DNA from 2 places in the Roseateles cavernae genome. Region 2 is predicted to be linked to the other one. Evidence: predicted binding sites of a transcription regulator. Region 2 holds the regulator's gene; the other holds the start of a gene.
What was found. Region 2 encodes HrcA, which represses chaperone genes, less so after heat shock. Its sites were predicted from a motif close to TTAGCACTCNNNNNNNNNGAGTGCTAA; they were not measured.
Positions count from the first base shown of each region.

Region 1 (6,751 bases), on a different contig from region 2:
GCCGGCGCCGGCCAGCGGCGCGATCCGGCAAAATCTGAGTTCCGCTGCCTATGCGCAGGAGATCGGCCGGCCACTGCTGCCGCTGACGGTCATCCAGCAGGCCGATGCGGCCGATGACGGCCTGCTGCGCGACTGGCCGGTGCCGCAGGCCGGCCTGCAAAAGCACTACGGTTACGCCTTTCAATGGTTTGCGCTCGCTGCGCTGTTCCTGGGTCTTTATGTCTGGTTCCAACTCGTCCGCCCCCGCCTCCGCTCGCTCTGACAGCGAGCCCCTGTCGATGAGCGTGCACAGCCTGCCCGACCCGGGCGCGATGGCCGCCCAGCAGCGCACCCGCGCCGGCCGGCTGAACATGCTGCTGGTGGTGCTGGCCTGCGCGGCGCCGGTGATCGCGTCCTACTTCAGCTTCTATGTGCTCAAGCTCAGCGGCAAGCCCTACGGCGATCTGATCGAGCCGACGGTGGAGCTGCCGGCCGCGCTGGCGCTGCGCGACCTGGCCGGGCGGCCGGTGCCCGTCGAGTCGCTGAAGGGGCAGTGGCTGCTGACCCTGGTGCAGGATTCGAACTGTGCCAAGGCCTGCGAGGACCGCCTCTATATGCAGCGCCAGCTGCGCGAGATGCTGGGCAAAGAGCGCGACAAGGTCGACAAGCTGCTGCTGATTCCCGATGACGCGCCGCTGCGCCCCGAGCTGCAGCAGGCCCTGGCGGCCGGCGTGCCGGTGACCGTGTTGCGCGCGCCGCGCGAGCAGCTGCAGGCCTGGCTCAAGCCGGCCCAGGGTCAGGTCTTGCAGGACCACTTCTATTTGATCGACCCGATGGGCCGCTGGATGCTGCGCTCGCCGGTCGATCCCGTGCCGGGCAAGCTCAAGAACGATCTGAATCGCGTGCTGAAGGCCAACGCGAGCTGGGACAAGCCGGGGCGCTGATGGGTACCGAGCTGATCGATCTGTCGCCGCTGTGGCAGCTGCTGCTGGCCGGTGCCCTGCTGGGCGCGGGCCCGCTGCTGTGGCTGGCGCTGCGTTCCAAGGGCGCGACGCCGCAGCAGCGGCTGCGCGCGCTGACCCTGCTGACCCTGTTCCTGACCTTCGATCTGGTCATCTTCGGCGCCTTCACGCGCCTGAGCGATTCGGGCCTGGGCTGCCCCGACTGGCCGGGCTGCTATGGCAGTGCCAGCCCCCTGGGCGCCAAGGACGAGATCCATGCGGCGCAGACCGCGATGCCGACCGGCCCGGTCACGCACGGCAAGGCCTGGGTCGAGATGATCCACCGCTATCTGGCCAGCGGCGTCGGCTTCCTGATCCTGGTGCTGTGTGCCCTCAGCTGGCGAAGCAAGAATCTGCAGGTCTCGCCCTGGTGGGCCACGCTGACCCTGGTCTGGGTCTGCATGCAGGGCGCGTTCGGTGCGCTGACCGTGACGATGAAGCTGTTCCCGGCCATCGTGACCCTGCATCTGCTGGGCGGCCTGGGCTTGCTGATGCTGCTGGCCTGGCAGGCCCAGGGCTATCAGCACAAGCCGCTGCTGCTGAGCACCGGCCTGCGGCGCGCGGTCTGGCTGCTGCTGGCACTGTCCATCGCCCAGGTGGCGCTGGGCGGCTGGGTCAGCACCAATTACGCGGTGCTGGCCTGCGACGCCTTCCCGCAATGCCATGCCGGCCAGTGGTGGCCGGCGATGGACTTCGGGCAGGGCTTCACGCTGTGGCGCAAGCTGGGTGTCGGGGCCGACGGCGCCTGGCTGCCCTTTGCCGCGCTGACCGCCATCCATATGGTGCATCGCATCGGCGCGCTGGTCGTCTTCGCGGTGCTGGGCCTGCTGGCCTGGCGCTTGTGGCACGGTGGTTCCGCCGATGCACGCCGCTGGTCGCGCCGCCTGCTCTTGGTCGCCGTCTGGCAGCTGATCAGCGGGCTGTCGAATGTGGTGCTGGACTGGCCCATCATCGCGGCCCTGGCCCATACCGGCGGCGCGGCCGCCTTGTTGACACTGCTGAGTTTTATGCTGGCACGCCTGTCTCAGGCGGCCCGACCCTCGCCATGACCCAAGCTTCCTCTTCCGCGCTGCCGGCCTCGCGCTTCCAGCAGTTCTACCAGCTGACCAAGCCCCGCGTCGTGCAGCTGATCGTGTTCTGCGCCGTCATCGGCATGGCGCTGGCCGTGCCCGGCATGCCCAGCAGTGCCCAATGGGGTGTGATGCTGGCGGCCACCGCCGGCATCTGGCTGGTGGCCGGCGCGGCCGCCGCCTTCAACTGCCTGATCGAGGAGCAGATCGACGCCAAGATGAAGCGCACCGCCTGGCGCGCCACCGCCAAGGGGCAGCTGAGCCGGGCGCAGACGCTGACGTTCTCGGCCGTGCTGTGTGCGCTGGGCTCGGCCATCCTGTGGTTCTGGGTCAACCCGCTGACGATGTGGCTGACCTTTGCGACCTTTGTCGGCTACGCGGTGATCTACACGGTGATACTGAAGCCGGCGACGCCGCAGAACATCGTGATCGGCGGCGCCTCGGGCGCGATGCCGCCGGTGCTGGGCTGGGCGGCGCTGCGGGGCGAGGTCGGCCCCGAGGCGCTGATGCTGTGCCTGATCATCTTTCTGTGGACCCCGCCGCATTTCTGGGCCCTGGCCCTGTACCGCGCCGAGGACTATGCGAAAGCCGGCCTGCCGATGCTGCCGGTCACCCATGGCGCCGACTACACCAAGCTGCAGGTGGTGCTCTACACCTGGATCCTGCTGGCCGCGACCCTGCTGCCCTTTCTGACCGGCATGAGCGGCTGGATCTATCTGGTGGCGGCCGTCGTGCTGGGCCTGGGCTTCTGTGGCTATGCTTGGAAACTCTGGCGCCATTACTCGGACGAGCTGGCGCGTGCCACCTTCCGCTTCTCGATCTGGCATTTGTCGCTGCTGTTCGCCGCACTGCTGCTGGACCATTACCTGATGCCCCTGCTGTCATGAACAAACGCCACCTTCTGCTCGGTCTCGCCGCCGTCTCCTCGTCCCTGCTGCTGGCCGGCTGCGACCAGCTCGGCTTCGGCAACACCGCCAAGCCGGCCTTCAAGGGCGTGGATCTGACCGGCGCCGAATATGCCCGTCAGCTCAATCTGAGCGATCAGGACGGCCAGCCCCGCACGCTGGGCGACTTCAAGGGCAAGGTGCTGGTGGTGTTCTTCGGCTTCACGCAGTGCCCCGATGTCTGCCCGACCACGATGGCCGAGCTGGCCCAGGTCAAGAAGGCGCTGGGCCCGGACGGCGAGCGGGTGCAGGGCATCTTTGTCACGGTAGATCCGGAGCGCGATACCGCGGCGTTGCTGAAGGCCTATCTGGCCAGCTTCGACCCGAGCTTTGTCGCGCTGCGCGGCAGCGAGGAGCAGACCAAGGCGGTGGCCAAGGAGTTCAAGGTCTATTACGCCAAGGTGGCTGGCAAGACCGAAGGCTCCTACACGATGGACCACACGGCCGCGAGCTTTCTGTTCGATGCACAAGGCCGGGTGCGGGTGTTCTCGCGCTATGGCTCGGGCGCCCAGGCGCTGACCGATGACCTGAAGCTGCTGCTGGCCGAGAAGGCCTGAATGAAAAAAAGCCCCTGCGAGCAGGGGCTTTTTGATGGGGCGGTGAAGGTGCTCAGGCCGGCTCTGCCAGCGCCTTGCGCATCTTCTTCATCGCCGCGACCTCGATCTGGCGGATGCGCTCGGCCGACACGCCGTACTCGGCCGCCAGCTCGTGCAGGGTCATGCCGCCCGAGCTGTCGTCGTTGACCTTGAGCCAGCGCTCCTCGACGATGCGGCGGCTGCGGTCATCAAGCACCGCCAGCGCGCGGCTGATGCCGTTGCCGGCCAGATCGTCGCGTGCCTGGGCTTCCAGCACCCGGGTCGGCTCCTGGCTGTCGTCGGCCAGATAGGCGATCGGGGCGAAGCTCTCGCCGTCGTCGTCGGTCTGCGGCTCCAGTGCCACATCGCCGCCCGACAGGCGCGTCTCCATCTCCAGCACTTCCTCGCGCTTGACGTTGAGCTCGCGCGCCACATGCTCCAACTCGGCCTCGGTCAGCGTGTTGCGGTGTGTCTGGCCCTCGGCCGCCTCTTCCTTCAGGCTGTGCTTCATCGAGCGCAGATTGAAGAACAGCTTGCGCTGGGCCTTGGTCGTCGCGACCTTGACCATGCGCCAGTTCTTCAGGATGTACTCGTGGATCTCGGCCTTGATCCAGTGCATCGCGTAGCTGACCAGGCGCACGCCCTGCTCGGGGTCGTAGCGCTTGACCGCCTTCATCAGGCCGACATTGCCTTCCTGGATCAGGTCGCCCTGCGGCAGACCATAGCCGACGTACTGGCGCGAGATCGACACGACCAGACGCAGATGCGACAGCACCAGGCGGCCGGCGGACTCCAGATCGCCGTGCTCGCGCAGGCGGCGCGAGAAGGACAGCTCCTCCTCCGGGGTCAGCATCGGCAGGCGGTTCACGGCCGTGATGTAGGCATCCAGATTGCCCAGCGAGGGCAGCAGAGCCCAGGGGTCACGAACAGCCAGTGCAGTAGGTGTGGTCATTGAATGTCCTCAGCCAAACGGAGCCCATGGCTCCAACGGGGCCAATATTAGCACTCCCCACAAAAGAGTGCTAAACCGCTGGGGTCAATGCTGCAGTTCATATTCATGAACAATCCCCGCGTAAGCGGGTACTAACATGGGTAGCTTGGTCTCAGTCGATCAGGCCGAAATCCGGGCTCCCAACCATGCCTTCGATGTCCAGCAGTATCAGCATGCGTTCGGCCACCTTGCCCAGGCCGGTGACGAAGCGGGTATCGATGGCCGAGCCGACCTCGGGAGCGGCCATGATCTCGCCGGCCTTCAGTTCCAGCACATCGGAGACCGAGTCGACGACGATGCCGACCACCCGGTTGCAGACATTCAGCACGATCACGACCGTGAAGCTGCTGTACTCGGCCGCCTGACCCAGGCGCAGGCGCAGATCGACGATAGGCACGATCACGCCGCGCAGATTGACCACCCCCTTGACGAAGGCCGGTGCGTTGGCGACCCGGGTCGGCGCCTCGTAGGAGCGGATTTCCTGGACCTTCAGGATGTCGATGCCGTATTCCTCGGCGCTGATGCGAAAGCTCAGGTACTGGCCGCTGGCGCGCGCGGACCGGGCGTCGGCGGCGAGCAGGGCGGTGGACGGGGCAGGGGCCAGTTCGTTGGAACTCATGAGCGGCAGGACCTTCAAAACGGTGGGCAGGAGTGCCTTATTTTGCCTGCGGCCCGGCGCCGCCCAGCAACTCGTCCAGCAGATCCAGCAACTCGCGTACCTCGACCGGCTTGGTCAGGTAGTGCTGGGCACCGGCGGCGCGGGTGCGCTCGATATGGTCGGGCAGGGCATTGGCCGACACCGCCACCACCGGCAGCGCCGCGCATTGCGGCGCTGCACGCAAGGCCTGCAGCAGGGCCAGGCCGGTGGTGTCGGGCAGTTGCATGTCCAGCAGCAGCAGATCGGGCGGATCGGCCAGCACGGCGGCCAGGCCGCTGCGGCCATCGGCATGGACCTCCAGCAGGATCTGCCGACGCTGCGCCAGGATGCCGCGCATGACCTCGACATTGGTGGCGTTGTCCTCGATATAGACCACCCGCTTGGGCGCCGCATAGGCCGGCTCGGTGCTCGGCACGGCGCTGGCGCCCGTCTGCGGGCCGGCCTCGGTCGCGGCCGGCAGGCGCAGCGCGAAGCGGGAGCCCCGGCCTTCGACGCTGCTGACCGTCAAGGCGCCGCCCATCAGCTCGGCCAGACGTTTGCAGATCACCAGGCCGATGCCGGTGCCCTCGGTGCCGCTGTGCTCGCGGCCCAGGCGATTGAAGGGCTGGAACAGCGCGGCCAGCTGGGCCGGGCTGAGCCCCAGGCCGCTGTCGCTGACGCTGAGCTCGACGCTCAGCGCATCGACCCGCTGCGAACCGATGGTGATGCTGCCGCCCTCGATGTTGTATTTGACGGCATTGCTGAGCAGATTGGTCAGCACCTGGCGGATCCGGGTCGCATCGCCCAGGGCGTGCAGCGCCTGCAGGTCCAGGTTCTTGTGGATCGAGATACCGCGCTGGCCGGCCGGCTTCTCGATCAGGGCCAGCGCATCGTCGAGCAGCTCGGCCAGGTTCTGGCGCTGCAAATCCAGCTTCATCGAGCCCGACTCGATGCGCGACAGGTCCAGCGTGTCGTTGATCATCTCCAGCAGATGCCAGCCGGCCTGCTGGACCTGGGCGGCCCAGCCACGCTGGCGCTCCGACAGCGGTTGCGTGCGGTCCATCTCCAGCAACTGGGTGAAGCCCAGCATCGCGTTCAGCGGCGTGCGCAGCTCGTGGCTCATGCGCGACAGGAACTCGTTCTTGGCCCGGTTGGCCGCCTCGGCCAGCGCACGGGCATGCTCGAGCTCACGCATCTTCAGCTGGTCGGTGATGTCCTCGACCACGCCGACCAGGCGATAGGGCTCGCCCTTGGCGTCGCGCAGCAGGCTGACCAGCGCGCGGCCATGGACGATGCGGCCATCCTTGGCCAGATAGCGCTTCTCGCGCCGGTACATGCCGATCTTGCCGGCCAGCAGCAGGCGGGCCAGGCGCACGTCTTCGCTGCGGTCATCCGGATGGGTGATGGCCAGGCTGCGCCGGCTGAGCAGCTCCTCGGCCGCATAGCCCAGCATGCGGCAGATGTGCGGATTGGCTTCCTGCGGCATGCCGTCGAGGTCGGCAAAGATGATGCCGATCGGCACGTTGTCGAAGATATTGCGGAAGCGCCGTTCGC
Region 1 covers NZ_JBDPLH010000003.1:435,334-442,084, forward strand. Annotated here, with positions in the region: gene ABGI63_RS12640 (SURF1 family protein) at 1-262, shown strand, start outside; gene ABGI63_RS12645 (SCO family protein) at 279-923, shown strand; gene ABGI63_RS12650 (COX15/CtaA family protein) at 923-2,029, shown strand; gene cyoE (heme o synthase) at 2,026-2,937, shown strand; gene ABGI63_RS12660 (SCO family protein) at 2,934-3,551, shown strand; gene rpoH (RNA polymerase sigma factor RpoH) at 3,604-4,521, opposite strand; gene ABGI63_RS12670 (chemotaxis protein CheW) at 4,673-5,179, opposite strand; gene ABGI63_RS12675 (CHASE domain-containing protein) at 5,217-6,751, opposite strand, start outside.
Region 1: the regulator HrcA is predicted to act here: its motif matches at 4,569-4,595, upstream of rpoH (RNA polymerase sigma factor RpoH).

Region 2 (6,751 bases):
GGGCGCGGTGCGCATCCCCACCATCGCTGCCCGCGTCGCGCTGCCCGCTGCGCAGCGGGTGGGGGCGGCGGGTCTCGGAGAAGCGCCGCACCAGGGTCTCGTCATTGGCGTCCAGAAAGATCGAGCGCACCGCGACGCCTTCGCCGCGCAGCTGCTTGATCAGCGGCAGCAGATGCGGCAGCGAGCCCTCGCTGCGCACATCGACGGCGATCGCGACGCGGCGCTCACCGCGCTGCTTCTCGACCGCCAGGAAAGGGGTCAGCAGCTCGGGCGGCAGATTGTCGACGCAGAAGAAGCCCGCGTCCTCCAGCGCATGCATGGCCACCGACTTGCCGCCACCGGCCATGCCGGTGACCAGCACCACATCGCTTTGCGGAACTGCGCCACTCATGATTTCGTCGTCCTGTTCTTGACATCTTGCTGGCTGCGCGGCGCGCCCGCCGCCGACAGCGCCAGCATCTCCTGCGCATGGGCCAGGCTGGCCGAGGACAGGCGCTCGCCGCCCAGCATGCGGGCGATCTCCTGCACCCGGGTCTCGCCGGCAATGGCCTGCACCTCGCTGGCGGTGGTGCCGGCGCGCAAGGCCTTGGAGACCAGGTAGTGATGGTCGGCGCAGGCGGCCACCTGGGGCAGGTGGGTGACGGCCAGGACCTGGCGCTCGCGGCCCAGCTGCTTCATCAGCCGGCCCACGGTCTCGGCCACCGCGCCGCCGACGCCGGCGTCGATCTCGTCGAAGATCAGCGTGCCCGCGCCGTCCTGCTCAAGCTGGCTGGTCGTCACCGCGATCGCCAGCGCGATGCGTGAGAGCTCGCCGCCCGAGGCCACTTTGGCCAGCGGCCGGGGCGTACTGCCGGCATGGCCGGCCACCATGAATTCAACCGATTCAAGGCCGAAGCTCTGCGGCTGTTCCTGCGCCAGCAAGGCCACCTCGAAGGCGCCGCCGGCCATGCCTAGCTGCTGCATCGCCTGCGTGACGGCGGCAGCCAGCTGGGGCGCGGCCTTGCCGCGTTCCTGGCTGATGCGCCTGGCCTCGCGCTCGAAGGCGCTGCGGGCCGCAGCCAGGCTTTTCTCCAGCGCGGCCAGATCGCTGGCCTCGTCCAGCGCCGCCAGCTCGGCCCGCCACTGCGAGAGCAGGGCCGGCAGCTCGGCCGGTGGGCGGCGGTAGCGCCGCGCCAGGCTCATCCAGGCCGACAGGCGCTCGTCCAGTTCCTGCAGCCGCTCGGGCTCCAGATCGGCGCCGTGCAGATAGGTGGACAGGGTGTGTGCCGCATCGCGCAGCTGGGCCTGCGCGCCCTGCAGGGCCTCGACCGCCGGGGCCAGGCGCTGGCTGTCGTAGTCCAGCACCTGCTGCAGCTTGTCCAGCGCCTGCTCGGTCAGGCTCTCGGCACTCTGTTCGGCCTCGCCGGACCCGCCTTCGATGGCTTCCAGCGCGGCCCGCGCGCCCTCCATCAGCGCGGCGGCGTGCGAGAGGCGCTGGTGCTCGCTATTGAGCTCGTCCCACTCGTCGGCGCCGGGCGAGAGCTTGGCCAGCTCGTCGATCTGCCAGGCCAGGCGTTCGCGCTCGCGGCCCAGCTCGCCCGAGCGGGTCTGTGCGGCCTCCAGCCGTTCGCTGAGCTGTTTCCACTGCCCATAGGCCTGGCCCAGCGGCGTGCTGTCGAGGCCGGCGAAAGCGTCCAGCAGCGCGCGCACCGAGGCCGGACGGGTCAGGCCCTGCCAGGCATGCTGGCCATGGATGTCGAGCAGGCTGTCGGCCGTCTCGCGCAGCTGGGCCACGGTGGCGGCGCTGCCATTGATCCAGGCGCGGCTCTTGCCCTGGGCATCGATGACGCGGCGCAGCAGCAGGCTGTCGCCCTTGTCGAAGCCGGCCTCGTCCAGCCAGCTGTTCAGCCGGGCCGGGCAGTCGAACTCGGCGCTGATCTCGGCCCGGGCCGCGCCTTCGCGCACGACACCGGCATCACCGCGGCTGCCCAGCGCCAGCTGCAAGGCATCGACCAGGATGGATTTGCCGGCGCCGGTTTCGCCGGTCAGCACGGCGAAACCGCCGTCAAACTCCAGCTCCATCGCGGGCACGATGACGAAATCGCGCAGGCTCAGTCGGCGCAACATCAGGACACTCCCTCGTACCAGCGCAGCTTGCGGCGCAAGGTCGCGTAATAACTCCAGCCCTGCGGATGCAGAAAGCAGACCTTGTGGGCCGAGCGCCGCACCGTGATGCGGTCGCCGTGCAGCAGGCTGGCCAGGCTTTGCATATCGAAATTGACGCTGGCATCGCGGCCGGCCACGATCTCCAGCCGCACCTCGCCGGTATCGGGCAGCACAATGGGGCGGTTGGACAAGGCATGCGAGGCAATCGGCACCAGAACCCAGCCGGCGATGCTGGGGTGCAGGATGGGCCCGCCCGAGGACAGCGAGTAGGCGGTCGAGCCGGTGGGCGAGGCGACGATCACGCCGTCGGCCCGCATATTGGCGACGAACTCGTCGCCCACGTCGACCTTGATCTCCACCATGCTGGCCGTCGCGCCCCGGCTGACCACCACATCGTTGAGCGCCAGGCCCGAGAAGATCACCTCGCCATCGCGCCAGACCGCGCCTTCCAGCATCGCGCGCTGCTCCATCTCGAAGTCGCCGGCCAGTATCGGCGCCAGCGCTTCGCGGAATTTCTCCACCGAGATGTCGGTGATGAAGCCCAGCCGGCCCTGGTTGATGCCCACCAGCGGCGTGCCGTAGCGGGCCATCTCGCGGGCAAAGCCCAGCATCGTGCCGTCGCCGCCGACCACGATGGCCAGGTCGCAGCGGGCGCCCATCTCCTCGTTGGACAGGGCTTCGAACTCGGTGATGCCGGTGTTCAGCGCGGTGTCGCGCTCCAGCGAGACATCCAGCCCCAGGCCGGTCACGAAGTCGGCAATTTCCTCGAGTACCGGGCGTATACCCCGGGCCTGATGCTTGCCGACGATCGCGACATGTTGAAAACGCTTGGCCATGCGCAGAATTACACCACAGCGATGTGAACACCCGCTGACTCGGGCGCGGTAGTCCGTACAATGAAAACCATGCTCGACGAGCGCTCCAAATCACTGCTGAAAACCCTGGTCGAACGCTATATCGCGGACGGCCAGCCCGTCGGTTCGCGCACGCTGTCCAAGGCCTCCGGTCTGGAACTGAGCCCGGCGACGATACGCAATGTGATGGCCGACCTGGAGGAGCTGGGTCTGATCGCCAGCCCCCACACCAGCGCCGGCCGCATCCCGACCGCGCGCGGCTACCGGCTGTTCGTCGACACCATGTTGACGGCCCAGCCCGCCTCCATCGTCGGCGCCGACCTGCGGCCTATCGAAACCCCGCAGCTGCAGCCCGACCAGCCGCAGCGCGTGATCGCCAGCGCGGCCCAGCTGCTGTCCAATCTGTCCAGCTTTGTCGGCGTCGTCACCGCGCCGCGCAAGCCCAGCGTGTTCCATCACATCGAGTTCCTGCGCCTGGGCGAACGCCGGGTGCTGGTCATCATGGTCTCGCCCGACGGCGATGTGCAGAACCGCGTGATCTTCACCACGCAAGACCTGACCCAGCCCGAGCTGGCCGAGGCCAGCAACCGGCTCAATGCCCACTACGCCGGCCTGAGCCTGGAGGCGGTGCGCGAGCGGCTCAAGAGCGAGGTCGACGCGCTGCGCGGCGAGATCGGCCGGCTGATGAGCGCGGCCGTGCAGGTCGGCACCGAGGCGCTCGAGCACCAGGAAGAGCGGGTCGTGATCTCCGGCGAGCGCAATCTGCTGACGATGCAGGACTTCAGCAACGATATGGGCAGCCTGCGCCGCCTGTTCGATGTGTTCGAGCAGAAGACCCAGCTGATGCGCCTGCTCGATGTCTCGAGCCGCGCCGAGGGCGTGCGCATCTATATAGGCGGCGAGAGCCAGGTCGTGCCCTTCGAGGAGCTGTCCATCGTCTCCGCTCCCTACGAGGTCGATGGCCAGGTGGTCGGCACCCTCGGCGTGATCGGCCCGACCCGCATGGCCTATGACCGCATGATCCAGATCGTCGACATCACTTCGCGGATGGTGACGAACGCGCTGTCGCAGAAGTAAACAAACAGGCCGCGCAGCGCATCGGGCAGAGGCCGCGACCGCGCCTATACAATGCGCGGCTTCCGGTGCAAGGCCGGTACTCCCCCAGGGGGCCGTTAGCTCAGTTGGTTAGAGCAGAGGACTCATAATCCTTTGGTCGCAGGTTCAAGTCCTGCACGGCCTACCAAAAATCATGTTTGCGAATCAAGGGCTTGCGTACGCAGGCCCTTGCTGTTTCCAGCCCGGACAGCGTCTTGGGATATGTTCGGGGCAAGTAAACGGTGCTGCCCAAGCCTCAGACATCAGCGCCGGCTGCAGGTCCTGGTCACCGCGCTGCCGGCCGGCGAGTCGGTCTGGTCGCCGCATGGCAGGGTTTGTCCTATGAGGGAGGGGAGCTTGTCGCGAGTTATCCATGGGTACCCAGCAGCCCCTGAGTCCGCATGAACTTGCTCGAGATCTACCACCGCCGCAGCAAGGCACTGGAGCGTTATGTCCGGCGCCTGCTGGGCAATGGGGCGGACGCGGCCGATGTCTCCCAGGAAGCCTTTCTGCGCGTCTACGCCGCCGAGCTGGGCGGGCAGACGCCGGTCAGCGAGGCGCTGCTCTACACGGTGGCGCGCAATCTGGCGCTCAGCGAACTGCGCAAGCGGACAACCCGAGCCACCGACGCGATTGCCGATATGGACGCGCTCGGCGCGATCGCGCCCGGCGCCAATCCCGAGGCCCAGATGGAGGAGCGCCAGTTGATCGAGGCCGTGGAGCTGGCGATGCAGCGCATGGCACCCAAATGCCTGGAGGCCTTCCAGCTGCGCAAGCTGGAGAACCTGTCGCATGCCGAAATAGGCGCACGCATGAGCATTTCCAACAAGACCGTGGAGCGGCACATCACGCGCGCGCTGCAGCTCTGCCACGAAGCCCTGGCCGAGCACGAGGCGGGCGGGCGACGTCCGGCGGTTCGTGTGGGAGGGCAGCAGCCATGACGCGCAATGTGATGAATTTCGAGCGCACGCCGCAGGCCGAAGAGCAGGCGCGCTCATGGGTCGTGCGCATAGACGCGAGCCCGCTCGGTGCCGAGGAGCGCCAGCAACTGCATGAGTGGCTGGCAGAAGATCCCAATCACCCGCGCCTCCTGGACGAGCATGCGCTGCTGTGGGCGACGGCCAGCCGGGCCAGGTTCCCGACCCTGGAGTCGGCGGCCGCCCGTATTGCCGCGCCCAGCTTCGTTGGTTCGCGGCCGCGCTGGGCCTGGGTGTTTGGCGCGCTGGGGGGGCTGGGCAGTGTGGCCTTGGCGAGCCTGCTGTGGCTGAACAGCCCCTGGTCGCCGTCCGTGGAAGATGGCCGCTCGATGGCTGCGACCTACAAAACCGCCGTCGGCCAGCCTCGCCCGGTGCCGCTGCCCGATGGCTCGCGCACCGAGCTCAATGCCGCCTCCACCCTGCGTGTCGCCTACAGCCCCGAGCGTCGTCGCGTCGTGCTGGAACGCGGCGAGGGCCTGTTCGAGGTGGCCAAGGACCGCAGCCGCCCCTTCGAGGTCGTCGCGGGCGACACCGTCGTGCGCGCGGTGGGCACGCGCTTCCTGGTGCAACGCCATGCCAATGGCAGCGCCGAGATCACCGTCTACGAGGGGGTGGTCGAGGTGACGCGGGCGGCTGCCGTGGCGGCGCGCAGTGGTGCACAGCCGCTGCGGCTGGGCGTCGGGCAAGTGGCGGTGAGCGCGGAGCGGCATGTGCTGCTCGCGCAGGCCGAACCTCAGGCGATGGGGCGCAAGCTCGCCTGGCAGCAGGGCCGCCTCGAATTCGATCGCACGCCGCTCGCCGAGGCCCTGGAGGAGGTCAACCGCTACAGCCTGGTGCCCATCCGGCTCGGCGATGCCACGCTGCGCGAGACGCAGGTCTCGGGCTCCTTCTCGACCCAGGACATCCCGGTCTTTCTGCGCAGCCTTGAGCAGGGCTTCGGCCTGCGCGCGGAACGCTCGGCCGACAGCTGGGTGCTGAGCCGCGCTGAATCGCGCTGATGCTCGCGAGCCCGGGTTTGCCCTCGTGGGGGAAGGCTCCCCTGGCGCGTTGATACCAGCATCGACAACCCAGCGGCCCGAGGCTGCACATGCTGGAGATTCAATTGCCTAGCCCTTCGCATCTGCTCCGCCCCGTCACCCTCGCGGTCGCGCTGACGCTCGCCAGCCTGGGCACGCTCGCCCAGGTCATGCCCGCACCGGCGCCGGCCGCACAGCCGCTGTCATTGGACATTCCCGCGCTGCCCGCGCCCGAGGCGCTGCAGCGCCTGATCGGGTTCACGCAGCTGCAACTGATCTATGCACCGGACCTGCTGCGCGGCATCACGACGCGGCCCATCAAGGGCATCTTCACGCCGAAAGAGGCTCTGGCACGGATGCTGGAAGGCACGGGCCTGAGGTCCATAGAGACGGGGCCGAATGCCGCCACGATTCGCCCATCCAGCCCGGCTCCCGAGCGGGCGGGCGCGGCCGACGCGGTGCAGGCGCTGGACTCGGTGGTGGTCAGCGCGACGCGGCGTCGCGAGCCGGTGCGCGACGTGCCGATGCAGGTGAACATCCTCGGCGGCGAGCAGCTCAACCGCAAGGGCGCAAAGAGCCTGCAGGACTACCTGGCCAACGAGGCGGGTGCCGATGTCAAGAGCACCGGCGGGGCGGGCCTGGGGGGCTTGAGCCTGCGCGGCGT
Region 2 covers NZ_JBDPLH010000002.1:300,265-307,015, forward strand. Annotated here, with positions in the region: gene rapZ (RNase adapter RapZ) at 1-391, opposite strand, end outside; gene recN (DNA repair protein RecN) at 388-2,106, opposite strand; gene ABGI63_RS08255 (NAD kinase) at 2,106-2,981, opposite strand; gene hrcA (heat-inducible transcriptional repressor HrcA) at 3,051-4,076, shown strand; tRNA gene ABGI63_RS08265 (tRNA-Ile) at 4,166-4,242, shown strand; gene ABGI63_RS08270 (RNA polymerase sigma factor) at 4,496-5,035, shown strand; gene ABGI63_RS08275 (FecR family protein) at 5,032-6,069, shown strand; gene ABGI63_RS08280 (TonB-dependent receptor) at 6,159-6,751, shown strand, end outside.